2 regions of the Massilia sp. BKSP1R2A-1 genome follow, and region 1 is predicted to be linked to the other one. Evidence: predicted binding sites of a transcription regulator. Region 1 holds the regulator's gene; the other holds the start of a gene.
The links. The regulator NrdR, encoded in region 1, represses ribonucleotide reductase genes. The targets are predictions, from matches to a motif close to CACNANATNTNGTG.
Positions count from the first base shown of each region.

Region 2: the regulator NrdR is predicted to act here: its motif matches at 2,324-2,337, upstream of ACQ7JA_RS08045 (ribonucleoside-diphosphate reductase subunit alpha).

Region 1 covers NZ_JBOBRE010000001.1:291,394-295,759, reverse strand. Annotated here, with positions in the region: gene ACQ7JA_RS01290 (pilus assembly protein) at 1-520, opposite strand, end outside; gene ACQ7JA_RS01285 (PilW family protein) at 528-1,490, opposite strand; gene pilV (type IV pilus modification protein PilV) at 1,487-2,005, opposite strand; gene nrdR (transcriptional regulator NrdR) at 2,241-2,699, opposite strand; gene glyA (serine hydroxymethyltransferase) at 2,751-3,998, opposite strand; ZMP/ZTP riboswitch at 4,106-4,220, opposite strand; gene ACQ7JA_RS01265 (SDR family oxidoreductase) at 4,365-4,366, shown strand, end outside.
Region 2 covers NZ_JBOBRE010000004.1:143,083-147,448, forward strand. Annotated here, with positions in the region: gene ACQ7JA_RS08045 (ribonucleoside-diphosphate reductase subunit alpha) at 1-2,107, opposite strand, end outside; gene ACQ7JA_RS08050 (sigma-54-dependent transcriptional regulator) at 2,643-4,103, opposite strand; gene ACQ7JA_RS08055 (sensor histidine kinase) at 4,139-4,366, opposite strand, start outside.

The DNA of each region.
Region 1 (4,366 bases):
CACTCCCGAAACCGAGCGCGGTGATGCGATACAGCAGGGTATCCGGGCTCGAAGGCATCAGCTCGATCAGGTAGCGCGGCGCCCGTGCCGCCAGCGCCCCGCCGGTCGGGATGGTCACCCCGCTGAAGGCGCCGAGCACGACGCCCGGCCCTTCCGGATCGGCCAGGACCGCATGGATCTCCTCCCCGGCTGCATGGCGGCAGAGTCCCCCGAAAGGCGCGCCACCCCGGCAGCCGTCGGCAAAGGCGGCAGGATCCGCCTGCGCCAGCGCCGCGGCCCGGACCGAGCCGGGATCCAGACCGCCTTCAATATCGTGCTCGGCGTCGCGCAGCCCCGCCATGGCGCCGTGCAGGGCCAGCATGCGGTCGCGCTCGTGCCCGGCGACCCGGGCGGAGGCGATGGCGGCGCGGGCGGCGGCGATGCCCGTCATCAGCACCGCCAGCATCAACAGCAAGGCGGTCAAAAGGGCCACGCCGCGCTGCCGCCTTTGCCGGGACCGCATGAAGTCGCGTGCCGTCATCGCGCCCTCACCTCGCCCGCGCCGGCAGCGCCACGGTCGTGGCGAACACCTTGCGGTAGCGTGCATCGCCGCTGTTGCCATCCCGCGGCCTGCCGCCGCGCACGCTGCTTGCCGCCAGCACCGCTTCGGGAAGGCGCGTGCCGGCGTCGTCCGCGCCTTGCGCCGCGCCGTAATCCGGTCCGAACAGGTCGTGGACGACATGGCGCGTGCTTTCCAGCTTGCTCACGGGCCCGTGCAGCAGCAAGGCCACGTGCACGATGGAGACCTTCTTCCAGTGGGTGCGCTTGCGCAGGTCGGCCTCGCGTTCGGCGGCGGTCGCGCCGGCCAGCGCCAGGCCGGCATCGAGCTCGCTCACCGCACTGGCGTTCAGGTAGCGCTCGGGCGCGCCGTCGCCGTCGAGGTCGACGCCGTAGAGCAGCTGAAAACTGTCCACGGCGCCCACCACGGCGTCCGACGACCAGTTGCTGCTGCCCCGGTACTTGCAGCGCAGCTCGGCTTCGCCCTGAGCGTTGCGCGCCACGTAGAAGATGCTCCAGCCTTCCTCGTCGCGGTGGACGCTGAAACCGGCGCAATCCAGGCTGCTGCCGTCGCCACTGGGCGCTGCACCGCTGCCGGGAAAGCGCACCGCCAGCACGTCGCTGCCGTTGACGGCCAGGGGCGAGGCGTTGTCGATGCCGTGGCCGGTGCGCGGCACGCTGCGCGCATCCAGGCCGGCGAGCGCGCCGGGCGCCGCCGGATCCGGGCCGCTGCTCGCGCGCTCCCAGTCCGCCGCGGCCGACTGGCGCACCGCACGCGCGACGACTTCCAGGGCGTAGCGGCCGGCATCGTCCATGGCGGCGGTTTCCAGCTGCGCGGCAAACGCGCGGTTGGCCCAGATGAACAGGCTGCCGGCCGCCAGCAGCACCACCAGGCCCACGCTCATGGCCACCAGCAGCTCGGCCATCGTCATGCCCGCTTCACGCCCTCTCATTGCAGCACCATCACGTAGCCGGGGCCATCGCCGGTTCCCTGCCAGCCCAGCTTCACCACCGGCAGCGCATCGGGGGCGCCGTCGCAGTCCCAGCGGTAGGCATTGGCGGCCGGGTCCCAGGGCGAACCATCCCGGCACACCAGCATGCGCCCGCGCGGGAATTGCGTGCTCAGGGCCTGGCGCAGCGCGTGCAGGTCGAACTGCGCCAGCGCCTCCGGCGTGCAGCTGCTGCCGCCGAAACACAGCGCAGCGGCGGCAGGCATGCTTTCCGCAGCGTCGTACTGAAAGGAGAGGTAGGGATTGGCGCCGTCCGGCAGCGTGGCGATGGCCGGATTGACGCGCATGCGCGCGGCCAGCGCATTGGCCAGCTGGGCGGCCTCGGAGCGTAGGCTGGCCTGCTGGCGCGTGCGCTCCGCCGTGATCTGCACCGCCCCGGCGCCGACGATGCCCACGGCCAGCACGAACAGGGCGACCAGCACCTCGACCAGTGTGAAGCCTCGTTCCCGGACACGCACGGCACCCTCCCGATCTCGCGACAGCGTTGACGGACCGGCAGGTTCAAATCTACCTGCCAGTGACGAGCTGTGAAGTTATCAGGGGAGCCGGAGCCGGCCATGAGATGGGCCAAGCGTGATCGGGGAACTGTTGGGCTGAGGCGTGCTCTGCGACTATGCGACGGGGAGTCGAACGCGTGGGCGGAGGACTCGCGGGGCCGCCCAGGCCCACCCTACGAGAACACGGAGGCGGAGATTATTTTCGCGGGTGGCCGACTTCGGCCAAGGCTTCCTGGAACTCGGCCAGGTCTTCGAAGTTCTTGTAGACCGAGGCGAAGCGGATGTAGGCGATCTTGTCGAGGCGCTTGAGTTCCTGCATCACCAGTTCGCCCACGTAGCCGGTGTCGACTTCGCGGCGGCCGCTGGTCAGGAGCTTTTCTTCGATGGTGGCGACGGCCGTGTCGATCGCCTCGGCGGCGACCGGGCGCTTCCTCAGCGCCAGCATCAGGCTGCCGCGCAGCTTGGCCGGCGCATACTCCGTGCGGCTGCCGTTCTTCTTGACGAGGATCGGCATCGACAGTTCGATGCGCTCATAGGTGGTGAAGCGCTTGTCGCACTTCGCGCAGCGCCGGCGCCGGCGAATGGCATCCCCTTCCTCGGACACGCGCGTGTCGAGGACCTGGGTATCTTCATGCTGGCAGAAGGGACATTTCATGGGCGCCGGGTGCTTCCTGAAAGGGGCTGCACAGCGCAGCCCCGGATTGCCTTACTTCGCGTAGACCGGATACTTGTCGGTCAGGACCTTGACCTCGGCCTTCACGCGCTCGATGGTCGCGGCGTCGTGCGGGTTGTCCAGCACGTCGGCGATCAGGTGGCCGACCTTGACCGCGTCTTCTTCCTTGAAGCCGCGGGTGGTGAAGGCCGGGCTGCCGAGGCGGATGCCCGAGGTGACGAATGGCTTCTGCGGATCGTTCGGAATGCCGTTCTTGTTGCAGGTCATGTGTGCCTGGCCCAGGATGGCTTCCGCTTCCTTGCCGGTCAGGCCTTTCGCACGCAGGTCGACCAGCATCACGTGCGACTCGGTACGGCCCGAGACGATGCGCAGGCCGCGCTCGGTCAGGGTATTCGCCAGGGCGGCGGCGTTTTTCACCACCTGCTTCTGGTACTCCTTGAACTCCGGCGACAGCGCTTCCTTGAAGGCGACCGCTTTACCGGCGATCACGTGCATCAGCGGACCGCCCTGGATGCCCGGGAAGATCGCCGAGTTGATGGCCTTCTCGTGCTCGGCCTTCATCAGGATGATGCCGCCGCGCGGACCGCGCAGCGATTTGTGGGTGGTCGAGGTGACGAAGTCGGCGTGCGGCACCGGGTTCGGGTACTCGCCCGCGGCGATCAGGCCGGCGTAGTGGGCCATGTCGACCATGAAGTAGGCGCCGACTTCCTTGGCGATGCGGGCGAAACGCTCGAAGTCGATGCGCAGGGCGAAGGCCGAGGCGCCGGCGATGATCATCTTCGGCTTGTGCTCGCGGGCCAGGCGTTCCATGGCGTCGTAGTCGATGTCTTCCTGCTCGGTCAGGCCGTAGGAGATGACGTTGAACCATTTACCGGACATGTTCAGGGCCATGCCGTGGGTCAGGTGGCCGCCTTCGGCCAGCGACATGCCCATGATGGTGTCGCCCGGTTTCAGCATGGCGAAGAACACGCCCTGGTTGGCCTGCGAACCGGAGTTCGGCTGCACGTTGGCGGCTTCCGCGCCGAACAGTTGCTTCAGGCGGTCGATCGCCAGCTGCTCGGCGACGTCGACGTATTCGCAACCGCCATAGTAGCGCTTGCCCGGATAGCCTTCGGCATACTTGTTGGTCAGCTGCGAGCCCTGCGCTTCCATGACGGCCGGCGAGGTGTAGTTCTCGGAGGCGATCAGTTCGATGTGGTCTTGCTGGCGAACGTTTTCCTTCTGGATGGCATCCCACAGTTCCGGGTCGACATTGGCAAGCGTATGGTCTTTTGCAAACATGTAAAACTCCAATCGAGAGAAATACCAGGCAACGGTCAGCGTTGACAGTGCGTATGTGGCGGGCCCCAGGACAAGCGCCCGCCGAACGCGTCTCAAAGCGTTCCGTCGATGGCTGCCCAGGCGAACGGCGGTGATGCCTCACGTTCCCCGGTGGATGTCCACCTTGGCCAGTCGTGGCGAAACAGCGCCGCGCCCGGCATTTCGCCAGTTACGTGAGACGTAAATTCACCAAATTGTATGTGATCTACGCTCCTTAGGGCAAGGAAACTGCTGTCTTCCTAACAAGACGCAGGCGCCAGGCCGGCCGCCAGCGGAGATGTGGCCGTTTCGGCTACAATTTTCGGATCACTCCTCCAGGGACCACCCAT
Region 2 (4,366 bases), on a different contig from region 1:
GCTCTTCGGCCAGCTCGGTCGAGGCCAGGTAGGCGTAGTAGCAGACGGCTTCCATCGACTTGTCGGCGAATTCGACGGCCTTGTCCGAGGCGAACGGCACGCGCATCATGTGCAGGCAGTCCTGGTGCCCCATGATGCCCATGCCGACCGGGCGGTGGCGCATGTTCGAATTGCGCGCCTTGTCCACGGCGTAGTAGTTGATGTCGATGACGTTGTCCAGCATACGCATCGCGGTGCGGATGGTCTTGGCAAGCTTGGCGTGATCCAGGCCGTCACCCTTCATGTGCTGCGGCAGGTTGACCGAGCCCAGGTTGCAGACGGCGATCTCGTCGGCGCTGGTGTTCAGCGTGATCTCGGTGCACAGGTTCGACGAGTGCACCACGCCGATGTGCTGCTGCGGCGAGCGGATGTTGCACGGGTCCTTGAAGGTGATCCACGGGTGGCCGGTCTCGAACAGCATCGACAGCATCTTGCGCCACAGGTCGAGCGCTTCGACCTTCTTGTACACGGTCATTTCGCCGCGTGCGGCCTTGGCTTCGTAGGCGACGTACGCTTCTTCGAATGCCTTGCCGACCAGGTCGTGCAGGTCCGGGGTTTCGCTCGGCGAGAACAGGCTCCAGTGGCCCTTTTCCATCACGCGCTTCATGAACAGGTCCGGAATCCAGTTCGCGGTGTTCATGTCGTGGGTGCGGCGGCGGTCGTCGCCGGTGTTCTTGCGCAGGTCGAGGAACTCCTCGATGTCCATGTGCCAGGTTTCCAGGTAGGCGCAGACCGCGCCCTTGCGCTTGCCGCCCTGGTTCACCGCCACGGCGGTGTCGTTGACCACTTTCAGGAAGGGGACCACGCCCTGCGACTTGCCGTTGGTGCCCTTGATGCGCGAGCCCAGTGCGCGGACCGGGGTCCAGTCGTTACCGAGGCCGCCGGCGAACTTCGACAGCAGTGCGTTTTCCTTGATCGCATCGTAGATGCCTTCCAGGTCGTCGCCGACGGTGGTCAGGTAGCAGGACGACAGCTGCGAGCGGCGGGTGCCCGAATTGAACAGGGTCGGGGTCGAGCTCATGAAGTCGAAGGACGACAGCAGGTTGTAGAACTCGATGGCGCGCGCTTCGCGGTCGGCTTCGCGCAGGGCCAGGCCCATCGCGACGCGCATGTAGAAGGCCTGCGGCATTTCGATGCGGGTTTCACGCACGTGCAGGAAGTAGCGGTCGTACAGGGTCTGCAGGCCGATGTAGCCGAACTGCAGGTCACGGTCGGCGACGATGGCCTTGGCCAGGCGCTCGAGGTCGTACTTGCCCAGCTCTTCGTCCAGCAGCTCGTTCTGGATGCCCTTGGCGATGTATTGCGGGAAGTAGGTGATGTATTCGGCGGCGGCGCCGGCTTGCGGCACTTCGTGGCCGAAGACTTCCTTGCGGATGGTGTGCAGCAGGATGCGTGCGGTGACCTGGCTGTAGGCCGGGTCGGTTTCCATCAGGGCGCGGGCGGCCAGGATGGCCGACTTGTACAGCTCTTCGACCGGCACGCCGTCGTACAGGTTCTTCAGGGTCTCGGCGACGATGGCGTCGGCGTCGACGTGCTTTTCCAGGCCCGAGCAGGCGGCGTTCACGAGGGCGTGGACGTCGTTCACGTCCAGCGGGCGGCGCTGGCCGCCGTCGACCACATTGATCTGCGGCGCGGCCACGGCGGTGCCACCCAGGGCTTCCTTGGCGGCCTTGCGCTCTTCCATGCGCTTGGCGCGGTACAGCACGTATTCGCGCGCGACGTCATGCTCGCCCGAGCGCATCAGCGACAGTTCGACCTGGTCCTGCACGTCTTCGATATGGAAGGTGCCGCCGTTCGGCTGGCGGCGCACCAGGGCGGCCACCACGTTGCCGGTCAGCTGCTCGACCAGTTCACGGATGCGGGCCGATGCCGCGCCCTGCCCGCCTGCGACGGCGAGGAAGGCCTTGGTCATCGCGACCGAGATCTTGTGCGGCTCGAAGGCCACCACGGCGCCGTTGCGGCGGATCACGCGATAGTCACCACGGGCGACGATCTCTGCGGGCGTGGCGCCTGCCGGCGCGCCTGGGGTGACGTGCGGATTGATCGAAATGTCTTGTGCTGTTTGCATTGAGCCTCCAGTGAGCAGCGGTACCTGCCGTCGTTTGTCTTCAGCCAGGCTTGTTAACCTGACAAAATTTAAGCAAAGCGATACCCCGCCAGCCGGGTTGCCTCACTGGCAACCACGCAGGCGAAAATGCGGCAGGGTTAGAAATCGCTGTTGAATCAGTGGCTTGCAGAGCAAGCTTCAAGTCGAACGTGACCCTAGTTACTTCTAGTCCACTACCACTATATCTAGTGTCCGATCTTGAGTTAAGACTAATTGTAGTGCCTGACCTAGGTCAGGGCAAGTGAATAGCTTCGCAATTTTTTCTGTTTTTTTTGGTGCATGGGCTTGACAATGCAGTTCGTCCTTCACGATGGGCGATATGCGGTGAGTGAGTGCTAACCTTGTCCACGGACGCTGCTCAAGCCTTCATCAAAGCGATGCCCGGTGCATTAAAGTGGGGCATTTTGCGCTGGCGAAAAGACAACATGATGACACGTGCGGCTCTGCCTTTCGTAGGGTGGGCGGGAGACCCGCCCGCCCTACGGTACGGAAGAGTTCAGGCGTTGTCTTCCGGCGCGACGATCTCGAGCTTCTGCATCTGGTAACGCAACTGGCGCACGCTGATCCCCAGCAGGGCCGCGGCCTGGGTGCGGTTGAAATTGGTCTGCTGCAGCGCGCGGCCGATGATGTCGCGCTCGACCTGGCTCAGGTACTCCGGCAGGTTGCCGGGCAGGCCGTTGGGGCCGAGTCCGGGCGCGACCGGCGCCGGTTCGGCCGCCGGCGCCGGCGCCGGCTCCAGTTCCACCGCGATTTCGACGGGCGTCACGGAGGCAGTCATCGGCGCCGGCTCGCGCACCACCGCGTCACCGGGCCGCGCCGCCTTCAGCGACAGGTCTCCGACTTCGATCACGCCGTCGTTGGCGAAGGCCAGCGCCCGCTCCAGCACGTTTTCCAGCTCGCGGATATTCCCCGGGAAGGAGTAGGCGCGCAGGGCATCGAGCACGCCCGGCCCGAGGGTCGCCTGCCCCGGCCCGGCCAGGCGCGCCAGGATGGCGTCGACCAGGGGCGCCAGGTCGTCGATGCGTTCGCGCAGCGGCGGCAGCGAGAGCTCGATCACGTTCAGGCGATAGAACAGGTCTTGCCTGAACCTGCCCTGCTCGACGCAGCGCGCCAGGTCCTGGTGGGTGGCGCTGATGATGCGCACGTCGACCGGTTCCTCGACGGTGGCGCCGATCTTGCGCACGCGCCGCTCCTGGATCGCGCGCAGCAGTTTCACCTGCATCGGCAGCGGCAGGTCGGCCACCTCGTCCAGCATCAGGGTGCCGCCGTTGGCCGCCTGGAAGAAGCCGTCGCGGTCGTCCGAGGCGCCGGTGAAGGCGCCCTTGCGGTAGCCGAAGAACTCGGCTTCCATCAGGGTTTCGGGAATCGCGCCGCAGTTCACGGCGACAAACGGTTTCGACGCCCGCGAACTCTGGGCGTGGATCTCGCGCGCGGCCAGTTCCTTGCCGCTGCCCGATTCGCCGGTGATCGAGATCGGCGCGTTCGAGCGCGCCAGGCGTCCGATCTGGGCGCGCAGCGACTGCATGGCGGGCGACGAGCCGATCATGCGCGAGCCGGCAGCAGCGCCGTCCTGCGCCAGCGGTGGAGCTTCGGACAGTTTCAGCGCCGAGCGCACCATTACGCGCAGCGCGTCGAGCGCCACCGGCTTGGAGATGTAATCGAAGGCGCCGGCCTTGAGCGCCACCACCGCGTTCTCGGCGCTGCCGTAGGCCGTGATGACGGCGATCGGCGCGGCCTTGTTCGATGCCGCGACCTCGCGCACCAGCTCCAGTCCGAGGCCGTCGGGCAGGCGCATGTCCGTCAGGATCAGGGCGTAGTCGTGCTCCTCCACCAGGGACCGCGCCTGGCGCAGCGTGGCGGCGCTGTCGACGTCCAGCCCCATCTTGAGCAGGGTGATCTCGAGCAGTTCGCGCAGGTCGGCTTCGTCGTCGACCACGAGGATGCGGGGTGCGGCCATGGTTCTCTCTAATATATATACGGTACGGCCGGTTTTCAGGCCGGCTGCGCGAAGCTGATGACGAAGCGTCCGCTCGCCTTGCGCGGCCCCATGGCCGCGGCGTCGAAGCGGTATTCGTAGTCGAGCTTCGCGTCGTTGTTCAGGCACAGCTCGCGCGCGAGATACAGCCCCAGGCCCGTGCCCTTGCTCGAAGTCGTGTAGAAGGGCTCGAACAGGTGGGCGCGCACCTCCGGCGTGATGCCCGGGCCGTCGTCCTGCACGTG